DNA from 2 places in the Saccharomonospora amisosensis genome. Region 2 is predicted to be linked to the other one. Evidence: riboswitches for the same ligand, from Rfam matches in the RefSeq annotation. Region 2 holds a riboswitch; the other holds the start of a gene.
The links. Region 2 has a riboswitch for S-adenosylmethionine ahead of thrC (threonine synthase). Riboswitches for the same ligand answer to the same signal wherever they lie in the genome.
Positions count from the first base shown of each region.

Region 1: linked by a shared signal. The riboswitch ahead of FHU38_RS04530 (methionine ABC transporter ATP-binding protein) and the one ahead of thrC (threonine synthase) in region 2 are both predicted to bind S-adenosylmethionine.

Region 1 covers NZ_JAAOYM010000001.1:919,881-925,744, reverse strand. Annotated here, with positions in the region: gene FHU38_RS04540 (4-(cytidine 5'-diphospho)-2-C-methyl-D-erythritol kinase) at 1-519, opposite strand, end outside; gene FHU38_RS27900 (sensor histidine kinase) at 659-1,873, shown strand; gene FHU38_RS04530 (methionine ABC transporter ATP-binding protein) at 1,892-2,896, opposite strand; SAM riboswitch class I at 3,071-3,160, opposite strand; gene rsmA (16S rRNA (adenine(1518)-N(6)/adenine(1519)-N(6))-dimethyltransferase RsmA) at 3,213-4,061, opposite strand; gene FHU38_RS04520 (resuscitation-promoting factor) at 4,088-5,464, opposite strand; gene FHU38_RS04515 (TatD family hydrolase) at 5,777-5,864, opposite strand, start outside.
Region 2 covers NZ_JAAOYM010000001.1:3,677,361-3,683,224, forward strand. Annotated here, with positions in the region: gene FHU38_RS17840 (class I SAM-dependent methyltransferase) at 1-30, shown strand, start outside; gene FHU38_RS17845 (VOC family protein) at 139-522, opposite strand; gene rpsT (30S ribosomal protein S20) at 786-1,046, shown strand; gene holA (DNA polymerase III subunit delta) at 1,102-2,082, opposite strand; SAM riboswitch class I at 2,193-2,325, shown strand; gene thrC (threonine synthase) at 2,339-3,604, shown strand; gene FHU38_RS17865 (ComEC/Rec2 family competence protein) at 3,784-5,864, opposite strand, start outside.

The sequences.
Region 1 (5,864 bases), 2.8 Mb from region 2:
CACGTGCCGCGAGAGGACGGGCACGAGTCGCTCACCGCGGCCGGTACCTAGCGCCGTGCCGCCGTACAGCGCGAACGGCACATCGCTGCCGAGCGAGGCGGCGACCTCGGCCAGTTCGTCCCTCGACAGGTCCAGTTTCCACAGCGCGCTGAGCCCGACCAGCGTCGCCGCCGCGTCGGCACTTCCGCCTGCCATCCCACCCGCCACTGGGATGCTCTTGCGTAGCACCACCCGGACCTTCGCCTCGTCCTCGGGCCTGTCCATCCGCTCGGCGAGCGCGCGCACCGCACGCCAGGCCAGGTTGCTCTCGTCCGTCGGAACCGACTTGGCGCCCTCTCCGTGTACCTCGACCCCGGGGTCCTCGGTGGCCGCCACCGTGACCTCGTCGGTCAGCGACAGCGCCTGGAACACCGTCGTCAGGTCGTGGTAGCCGTCCTCACGCGCGGCACCCACGGACAGGTGCAGATTGATCTTGGAGGGCACCCGTACGGTGACCGGCGGCGGAACGACGGCAAGCACGGCTACCAGCCTACTTGCCGCGCTCAAGGCGCAGGGGCCACCAGCGGCAACGCGGGGCGCGCGGCCGAGCCACAACGACACCCGACGGCGCACACACGTCGAACTGTGTGGTTGGCCACAAGCCCTTACAGTCACCGTTGTGCCGACGAAGCGCGATTTTCAGTTCTGGGGGTCCGGACCGGTCTGCGCGACACGCCAGGCAAGCGTGATCGCCTTGCTTGGCGGCGCGCTCGCGGTGATCGGCTCCGTCGCGTTCCCAGGGGCGAGATTGCCCCTGCTGGTGGCGGGGATAGGCACGATCGTGATCGTTCCGGTGTTGTGGCTGCTGCCGTGGCAGCGCTGGAACCCGCTGCTGCCCGCCGTCACCTTCGTATTCGGCATTCCCGGCATCACCGTGACCACGTGGGGCTTCGGCGCCTACTCGATGGTCACCGCACCATTCCTGCTGGTGATGCTCGTGTGGTTGGGCCTGCACTTTCCCGGCTGGGTCAGGGCACTGGTAGTGCCGCTCGCGGCGGCGGGATTCGTGGCCGGGCTCGCTCTCACCCAGGACCTCAACGTCGTCATCGGGCTGGCCTTCATGCTCCTGCCAGTCATGATCGGTGTCGCCGAGCTGGTGGCCCGGCAGGTGGACTCCATCGAGCGGACCCGCGACGAACTCGACCGGGTGGCGCAGTGGCGGGCCGCGCTCACCGCGACGCTCGCGCACGACGTACGCTCACCCCTCACCGCGCTCGAGCTGGCGGTCGAGACCCTGGCCGACGAAGACCTACCCCAAGCGCAACGCCACACCATCGCCGAAACCGCGCAACGGCAGGCACATCGCATCACCAAGCTGGCCACCGGCCTGCTCGACCTGGAGCGGGTCGACACCACCGGGGCGTTGCGCCTGGACATCGATGAGGTCAACGTCCGCGAGGCGGTCGAGAGCGCGCTGAACTACCTTCCCGCGAACCAGGCCACGGTGGACATCGACGGCGACCTCGTCGCCGAGCTGGACTCCGAGCGGTTCGAAGAGATCGTGTTCAACCTCAGCAACAACGCCATCCGGCATGCCGGACCCCCGGTGCATATCAGCGCCAGCACCGAAGAAGGCTGGCTCAACATCGCCTTCCGCGACTACGGCCCCGGTGTCCCCGACGAAGTGCTGCCCCAACTGTTCGGCCGATTCACCAGTCACCGCAACGGAAAGTCGGTCGGGCTGGGGCTGTGGATCGTGCGGCAACTGTGCCAGGCGCACGGGGGCGACGTCCGCTACGAGCCCGCCGATCCGGGCGCCCGTTTCGTCGTCACACTCCCCACAACCCAGCGCAGCAGCAGCAGAACCGAGCAGGACGCGGCGACAGCGAGCTGAGCCTGCGGCGCGGCGGCATCACGCGGCCAGGTTGCGCAGCCCCCGCAGGGTGTGAGTGATGTGAGCACCGCGCTCGACGATCCACGCCAGCGACGCGTCGGCACGCTGGCCGCGCACACCGAGCCGGAACCGGGCCACGGGCGTGTCGCCGATCCGGGTGATACCACCGCCGATCGTGGCCAGTTCGACGTCGAACCGTGCAGCCGCCTCGGAAAGCAGTGCGCCGATGGTGGCGAACCCGATCAGCACCACGTCCACTGCCAGGTCGTACTGCGCCACCTGAGCTCGCGTCGTCTCGATCGGGGGCAGCAGCGCGTCCGCGACCTTGCTGCCGGGTTTGCCGAGCAAGCTCAGCACCTTGCCGGTCTCGACCACCTCGCCCCGCTCCAGCAGCGCGACATCGTCGCAGACCCTGCGAGCGTCCGCGGCGCTGCGGGTGGTGAGCAGCACCGTGACACCCAACTCGGCGCGCGCCCGGTCCAGCACCGTGAGCACCGCACCCGACTCCTCAGCTTCAACCGCACCGGTCGGGTCGTCGACAAGCAACACGGCGGGGTTCGTCGCCAGTGCCCTGGCGACCGCCACCCGGCAACGCTGTCCCGAGGCCAGCTGGTCCGGCAACTGCGCGGCGCGGCGGGTGAGCCCGGCCAGGTCCAGCAGTTCCGAGACCCGGCCGCGCCGTCTTGGCGCGTCGACACCGAGCTGCTCCAGCGGTGCCGCCACGTTGCCCGCGACGGTGCGCTCAGGCCGCAACCGGGGGTCGACCACCGAAACCTGCCTTCTGGCGTCCCGCAACCGGCGACCGTCCAGCTTGCTGATGGCCATGCCGTCGAAGCGCACGACCCCACGATCCGGTCGTTCCCGCAACGCGACACAACGGGCGAGCGTGGACTTGCCTGCCCCAGCGGGGCCTACCACCGCGAACAGCGAGCCCGCGTCCACATTGAGGCTCACGTCGCGAAGCGCCACGACGGGCGCCGGGGACCCTGGGAATGACTTGCTGACGTTCTCGACGGTGATCACGAAAAGGCTCCAAAGCAACTGAAGGCGCAGGACGAGGGCGCGTCCGAAGGACGCGAACGAATCGGATCGAAATGAGCTCAGACGAGGGCGATGTGGCGACGACACGCACACACCGTGCGACGACCCTGGTCGACCACTCGGCGCCTTGTCAGGAGTCGGGAGCGATACACAAGTCCTCCATCGGTCCTGGCGGTAGCACCTGCCCCGGTGGGGTGGTTGCTGCGACGTCGGCGAGCCAGGTCTCTCGGTCGCTCGGGATGGATGCCCACAAAGTACACCTGACTCGGCGCGGCGAAAGCAAGGCCGGCAGCGAGGATCACACCTTTGCCGCAATGGCGGCGAAATCCTCCACACCGAGCTGCTCGCCACGGCTGTGCGGGTCGATTCCGGCCGCCGTGAGGAGTTCGGCCGCACGGTCGGCCGAACCCGCCCACGCGGCCAGCGCGGCGCGCAACGTCTTTCGCCGCTGCGAGAACGCCGCGTCCACGACCTCGAAAACTCCTCGGCGATCCACGCGGGCCGGCGGTGGCCGCCGCTCGAACTCCACGAGTGCGGAATCCACGTTCGGCACCGGCCAGAACACCGACCTGCTGACGGCGCTCACCTTGCGCGCCCTGCCGTACCAGGCGAGCTTCACGCTTGGCACCCCGTACACCCGACTCCCCGGTCGTGCGGCCATCCGGTCGGCCACCTCGGTCTGCACCATCACCAGCCCGTGGCCCATCGACGGCAGCTCCGAGAGCAGGTGGAGGACCACGGGAACGGCAACGTTGTACGGCAGGTTCGCCACGAGCGCGGTCGGCGGTCGCGGCATGTCCCGTGCGCGCAGGCCGAGCGCGTCGGCCCGAAGCACCGTAAGGCGGTCGGACGCGCCAGGAGCACGCTCGCGCACCGTCACCGGCAGGCGTGTCGCCAGCACCGGATCGATCTCCACGGCGATCACCTGCGCGCCACTGCCCAGCAGGCCAAGGGTCAGCGAGCCGAGACCGGGACCGACCTCCAGTACCACATCGCCAGGACCGACCTCGGCCAACTCCACGATGCGCCGCACGGTGTTGGCGTCGTGCACGAAGTTCTGGCCCAGCTTCTTGGTCGGCCGCAGGTCGAGCTCGTCCGCGAGTCGGCGGACGTCGGCGGGCCCCAGCAGGCCCGGTGGTTCGGTCACCGGGCCAGCCTAGAACGTGGCCGCACCTATTGCGGCAGGCCCAGCGACGAGGAGCAGGCCGGCCAGGCGCCGTAGCCACCACGGGAGTCGCGCACCTTCGTGGCGATAGCGATCTGCTGCTCACGGGTCGCCTCGTGGGGGTAGGCCGCGTACTGATCGCCGCCGTAGGCATCCCAGGTGGACTTGTTGAACTGCAGCCCGCCGTAGTAGCCGTTGCCGGTGTTGATGGACCAGTCGCCGCCGGACTCGCACTGCGCGAGGGAATCCCACACGCCGGCATCGCTGATCAGTGGCTGCTTGGTGCCCTTGCGGACGACCCGCTCCACGGCCTTCTTTACGATCTTGGTGGAGATCTCCTCGCGGCCGATCTCCTTACCGTTCTTCTGGGTGATCCGGTAGGTGACGACCATCTCGCCCGCCTTGCCGGGGTTCTCGACGATCTCCTTGCCCGCCTCGAGTTCGGAGTCCTCGATGTAGCGGGTGGGTGGCTCGATGGTCTCGGTGCGATTCACCACGGATACGCCGGTGCGGCTGATGCGCACCTCCGCGCCGTCGAGAAGCTTGAAGTCCAGCCCGTTCTCGACCTTGTCCTCCGGGCCGAGCTTCAGCCCGAGCTCGTTGATCAGCTCCTGCGCGTTCACGGCGTTCGTGGTCAGCTCACGTGGCTTGTCACCACCGTCGAGGAGGGTGATGTGCTTGAGGGTCTTGACCTCCAGCCGCATTCCCTCGAGTGGCACCTCGCCGGTGACCGGTGCGGAGAACCAGGTTCCCTGCTTGTTCAGGTCGTCGAGCCCGAGTTGGGTCAACGCCTCGCCGACGGTGGTGGCGCGCACCCAGGACTGCTGCTCCGCGCCGTCCACGACGAGTGTGAGCTCCCTGCCCCGCTCGAGTTTGATGACACCACCGTCGCCGACGGCTGCTTGCGGCGAAGGGGAAAGCGCGTCGTGAGCGCCGACGGTGATGCCCGCGTCCTCGAGCACCTCGCCCACCGTGTCGCCGAAGCTGCGCACGGTCTGGCGCTCGCCGTCCACGTCAAGCGTGACGCTCTTGTTCATCGCCAGCGCCGCGGCCCCGCCGCCGGTGAGGGTGATCATCACCGCGAGCACGGCGCCCTTGAGGAAGCGCTTCTTCCAGGTCCTGACCGCGCTCGCGAGGCCGTCCTTGGGTTCCTCCAGCGCCTGCGCGGGTCGAGCGGAACGGTCGCTCGTCTCGTCGGGAAGGACGATCGGCGGGAGCATCGTGGTCTCGGCGTTGATCAGCCGAATCAGCTCGTCGACATCGACGTCCGCCTCGTACATCAGGGCATCGGCGTCGGGGCCGAGAGCCGTCATCACGTCATGCCGCGTGACTTGCGGGTCGGGCGAGAAGTCGAGGTCGTCAAGCTCGCTCGGCCACTCGAGCATGGCGGTGGAGCCGCCCGCATGCCCAGGTCTACCAGTCACAGGGTCGATCCCTTTCGCATAAGTACACCGACTCCCGCAGTCAGCGCCGCCCCAAGCACCCCGCAGGGCGCTTCCCCGACGTACACCGACGTGACTGTGGGCCGGCCGCGCGGTGACTCGCAAAGTCACCACCCGACACGGTCACGGGACAATAACGAAGGCTGCGAGGTTGCGCAAACACCCCCCGCAGTCCAGTGAGGTTCGTCACTGCGCCTGTGGACGCGTGCGCGTACCCGAATGTCGCAGCCGGTGAACGTCCCGGTGACGGTGAGTTCATCGCGCGGCCCCTTCAGTCGCACCCAGCCCGAAGACCCGCTCGGCATTTCGGCGAACAGCCTCCGCGACCACGTCGACCGCCTGG
Region 2 (5,864 bases):
CAGCTGCGCGCCTACAAGCCCACCCGGTGAGCAGGGAGGGCTCCTACCGTCGTGTTGCCGACCTTGCGCAGTGGCTTCGCGTGTCGCTGTGGTGTCGACGACCGCACCACTCGCACGCCGGTAACACACGTCGAGGTGTCACGCGGGTTCACGGACATCCACGCGCAGCGGGTGCTCGGCGGGAACCTCCACCAGCACGATGCGCGTGCCGTCGGGATCGCGGATCCAGGCCTCGTCGAGGCCCCAGGGCTCCCGCTTGGGCCCGGAGAACGGCTCCACGCCACGTTGCCGCAGTTCGGCGAGGGTCGCGGCCAGGTCTCTGACCTGCAGCCACAGTGCCATGTCGGCGGTGGGGCCTGCCTGGCCGCGCCCGACGATCTCCAGGAAGCCACCGCCGAGGAAGAACACCGTCCCTCCCGGGAACTCGCGATATACCGCCAGCCCGAGCGTGTCGCGGTAGAACGCGGTGGTGGCCTGCGGGTCCGTTGGATGCAGCAGCACCCGGCTACTCAGCACGTCCATGCGACTACCGTCTCACGCCGACGAGTGCATGTGGCGGAGACGCTCATCATCGAACCGGTCGGTCAACGGTGGCAGGCGACCGGGCCGCCGGCTGTACGGCTGCGGTGCCGAGGGGGTTGCATCATGGCGTTCACCTGTCACTTGTTAGGCTGGTCAACCGTCGCCGTGTGGCATTCCGCCAGGGAGGAAGCCCGGCCGAGTTCGGTCGGGGCCACGAGAACACGGCTCGGAGTTCTTCCGCCGAAACACGAAGGAGCGCCCGCGTGGCCAACATCAAGTCCCAGATGAAGCGCATCAAGACCAACGAGAAGGCACGTCTGCGCAACCAGTCGGTGAAGTCGGCGGTCAAGACCGCGATCCGGAAGTTCCGCGAGGCCGCGGACGCCGGCGACCGCGACAAGGCCCTGGAGTTGCAGCGTGTGGCCGCTCGCAAGCTGGACAAGGCTGCGACCAAGGGCGTCATCCACAAGAACCAGGCCGCCAACAAGAAGTCCGCGATGGCGCGCAAGGTCAACTCGCTCTGAGCGCCCGCATCGCCTCACCCCCGGTGACGTTGTCACCGGGGGTGAGTTTTGTGCGCTACCGGCGATGCCGTGCGGCCACGATGTCCAGCACGGCGCGCTCGACGGCGTAGTCGGGATCGGCGGCCGCGCCCTTCACCTCGGCATTCACCCGGGCGACAATACGCATGGCGGCCGCGAGACCGCTCGAACTCCACCCACGGGACTGGCCTTGCGCCTTGCGGATCTTCCACGGCGGCATACCCAGTTCACCGGCGAGCTGGTTCGGGTTACCCCTGCCCGCCGCTGACACGCGGGCGATGGTGCGCACGGCGTCGGCCAGCGCGTCGGCCACCAGCACGTGTGGCACGCCGATCTGCTGCGCCCACCGCACCGACTCCAGCGCGGCCGCCCGATCACCGGAGACTGCCTTCTCTGCCACCAGGAACCCGGTCACGTCGGCCTTGCCTCTGTGATACCGACGCACCGCCGCTTCGTCGATCGACCCACCGGAGTCCGCAACGAGCTGTGCCGCGGCCGACGCCAGCTCACGCAGATCCGAGCCGACCGCGTCGATCAGCGCGACGACTCCGCCCGCGTCGATCCGCCCGCCCGCCCTGCGCACCTCGCCACGCACGAAGGCCTCACGCTCGGCAGGCTTGGTGATCTTGGCGCACTCGGTCACCACCGCCCCAGCCTTTCGCAGCGCGGCAGGCAGCGACTTGCCTGCCTTGCTTCTGCCACCTCCGCTGTGCAGGACCACGAGCACCACGCCGTCCACGGGGTCCGCGACATAAGCCAGGATCGCGTCGGCGATCTCCTGGGAGCTGTCCTGTGCCGTGTCCAGTACGACCACCCTGCCCTCGGCGAACAGCGATGGGCTCACCAGCTCGGCCAGGCCGGATGGGGTGAGGTCCGATACGCGCATTCGGGTGATGTCGGCAGCGGGGTCGGCCAGGCGTGCCGAGTCGAGCGCCGCCCGCACAGCCCGCTCGACAAGCAGTTCTTCGTCACCGAGCACGAGGTGCAGCGGCGCTGGAGTAGTGGCTGGCGCGGTCACGACTCGATCCTGCCACGGTGACCTAGCCCGCATCGGCATGGCAGGAGCTGATCGACATGCCGTAAGGTGTGAGCCGAACCGCGCGGCCCGGCCGGCGGACAACCGAATACCGCTCATCCAGAGGGGCAGAGGGAACGGCCCGAAGAAGCCCCGGCAACCGGCGTCAGCCTGTCATCTCGATTCCGCGAGGTAGCTGGCGATCACGGTGCCAATTCCGACCCGTACCCGCGGGACAGATGAGGAAAGGAACCTCGCGATGACAGCAGCCGTCGAAACGACCACCACCGGCCGCGCCGTGGATCTCGGCCCCGCCGTGGAGCTCGTCTCCAAGGAGGAAGGCCACCGCCAGCCACTCGCCCCCGAGTTCGTCTCGGCCGAGGACTTCTCGCCGCTGGAGGTTGCCTACGACTTCGGCAGGGTCCGCCGGGAGGACATCGAGGCGGGCCCGCGCAACATCTGGCGCTACAAGAAGCTGCTGCCGGTGCCGTCGAACGTGGAGGAGATCCCGAACACCGAGCCTGGGTGTACCCGGCTGGTTCGAGCCGACCAGTTGGCGAAGGCGCTGGGTGTCCGACGCATCTGGGTGAAGGACGACACCGGCAACCCGACGCACTCGTTCAAGGACCGCGTGGTGGCCGTCGCGCTGGCCGCCGCGCGCGAGTTCGGCTTCGACACTCTCGCCTGCCCCTCCACCGGCAATCTGGCCAACGCCGTGGCCGCCGCGGCGGCCAGGGCGGGCTGGCGATCGGTGGTGCTGATCCCGTCCTCGCTCGAGCGGGCCAAGATCCTCACTACCGCCGTGTACGACGGCGCTCTCATCGCCGTCGACGGCAACTACGACGACGTGAACCGGCTCGCGACCCAGCTCGCCGCTGAGCACGAGAACTGGGCTTTTGTCAACGTCAACGTGCGGCCCTACTACTCCGAGGGCTCCAAGACCCTCGCCTTCGAGGTTGCCGAACAACTCGGATGGCGCCTGCCCGAGCAGATCGTCGTACCGATCGCGTCAGGCGCACAGCTGACCAAGGTCGACAAGGGTTTCCGCGAGCTCGGCGAGCTCGGCCTCGTCGAACCGACGCCGTATCGGGTCTTCGGCGCGCAGGCCACCGGTTGCTCGCCGGTCTCCGCCGCCTTCCGGGACGGCCACGATGTCGTGCAGCCCGTGCGGCCCGACACCATCGCCCGTTCTCTGGCGATCGGCAACCCCGCCGACGGCCCCTACGTTCTCGACACCGTCCGCCGCACCGGCGGTGCCATCGAGGACGTGACCGACGAGGAGGTCGTCGAAGGTATCCGGTTGCTGGCTCGCACGGAGGGCATCTTCACCGAGACGGCGGGTGGGGTGACCGTGGCAACCGCCAAGAAGCTCATCGAGGCCGGGAAGCTCGATCCCGACGCCGAGACCGTGCTGTTGATCACCGGCGACGGCCTGAAGACCCTCGATGCCCTCGAGAACCGCATCGGCCCCAAGGCCACGGTGGCCCCCAACGCCGCCGCGGTGCGAGAGGTGCTGGGCGAGTAAGGACCCGACAACACCCGTTGAGGCACGCCCTCCGGCATGGCCTCCCCGGACACGGCTTTGCCCGCAATGAGCGGCCCTCTCCGGCTAGGGCAGCGGCCGTCTGGCAGGGCAGCCGTCCCGGCGAGCACCACGCGGCCCCTCCGGTCTTTCAGGCCGCCCGGTGAGCGGCAGCCCACAGATCACCGGGATTGACCACGCCGCACCACAGCCGGTTGCCCGTCGATACCGACAATCGCCGTGTCACCTCCGGTGTCCGTACGGGCGATGAGTGCACCGCGACTCGCGGCATCGCGCAGCGTGCCCGGGTTCGGGTGACCGTAGGTGTTGTCCGCCCCCACACTCACCAGCGCGATTCCGGGTGCCACCGCCGAGAGAAACGGCGGAAGGCTGTACCGGCTGCCATGGTGAGGGATCTTCAACACCTCCGCACGCAGATCCGCTCCGGAAGCGAGTAGGTCCGCCTGCGCGGCCAACTCCACATCCCCGGTCAGTAGCACCCGACCCGCCGCCGTTGTGGCGCGTAGAACCACCGAACTGTTGTTGACCTCCGTTCCGTCGTCGCCTTGCTCGGAGGGGACATAACGCGGCCCTAGGACGTCCAGCCGCAGTCCCGGCCAGCTGAGCCGATCGCCGATGCCGACTCGCACCACTCGGGTGCCATGTGCCGAAGCTCGGTCCACGACATCGCGCCATACCCAGTCCGGGGTCCGGCCGGGCCCGACGGCGATCGCCCCAACCGCCCGGCCGTCGAACACCGCCGCCAACCCACCGACATGGTCGGCGTGCAGGTGACTCAGCACCACCAGCGGTATCCGTTCGACACCGAGGCGGTCCAGACACCGGTTCATCGGCCCTGGCTCCGGTCCGGTGTCCACCACCACGGCCCGGTCCTGTTCCCCTGTCGCGAGCACGATGCCGTCGCCCTGGCCAACATCGCACGCCACCAGTACCCAGTCACGCGGCGGCCACGGCGACGCCACCAGCCGCGCCGGGATTAGCAGCAGCAACGCGACAAAAGCCACCACGAGCGCGGCGCGCACACCCCGGTGTCTCAGCGCGACTACAAGCAGCACCACCACACCGAGTGCCAGCACTCCACCCCACCAGCCGGGCGGCCACGGCAACACCGCACCCGGGATCGCCGCCGCACGCCTGGCGACGCTGACCAACCAACTCACTCCCGGACCCGCCAGGTACACCAATGACTCAGCACCGGAACTCCACATCGGCGCCAGGGCCGCCGCCAGGACACCCAGCACCGTGATGGGCGCGACCACCGGGGTCGCCACGACGTTCGCCGCCACCGAGACCACACTCACCTCGCCCGCCATTCCGGCGATCACCGGAGCGGTGACGAGGAACGCCGCGACCGGCACAGCGATCCCCTGCGCCAGACCGACCGGCACGCCCCTACGGCACAACCCCGATGCCCAGCGTGGCGCCACCAGGACGAGACCCGCCGTCGCGACGACCGACAGCGCGAACCCCATGCTCGTCGCCAATGCCGGGTCGTAGAGCACGAGAACGCACACCGCCGCACCCAACGCAGGCAGGGCTGAGCCCTGCCTGCCCAGCACCAGCGCCAACAGTCCAACCGCGCCCATGAATCCGGCCCTGAGCACACTGGGCTCGTAACCGACCAGGACCACATAACCGACCAGTGCGACCGCCGCCCCTCCGGCCGACGTGAACGGTCCCAGCCGACACCACCTCGCCAACAGCAACACGGCTCCGCAGACGATGGCGACGTTGGTGCCGGAAACCGCCGTAAGATGCGACAGCCCGGCGGACAGGAACTCCTCCTCCACGATGCCGGGAAGCCCGCTGGTATCACCGACAACCAGCCCCGGCAACAACCCGGCTGGCTCCGTCGGGAGGACCTGGCTCGCCGATCGAAGCGACGACCTGACCGACTCGGCACCACGCTGCCACCAAGCCGCCGCCGTGAGGTGCCGCGGTGGTCCCCGAACGTGGACGACGGCGGCCGTCAGTTCGCCGTGCCTGGCGGGTGCAAGGGTGCCGCGCAGCGTGCCGCGCTGGCCGGGGAGTGCACTCGACCAGCCAGTCGCGGGCGCTATCAGTAGCACCCTGCCTGTCGACGCGACCGGGCTTCCCGCGACAGCGGCTCGTTCCACATCGGCGGGTATGAGCACCGAGCGCGCACCGGCACGCCTGTTGGCGTAACCGGGCGAACGCAACGGGCGGGGACGTTCGGTCAGCGTGACGTGCAGTTGCGCGGACGGGCCCCGCCGCGCCGCCT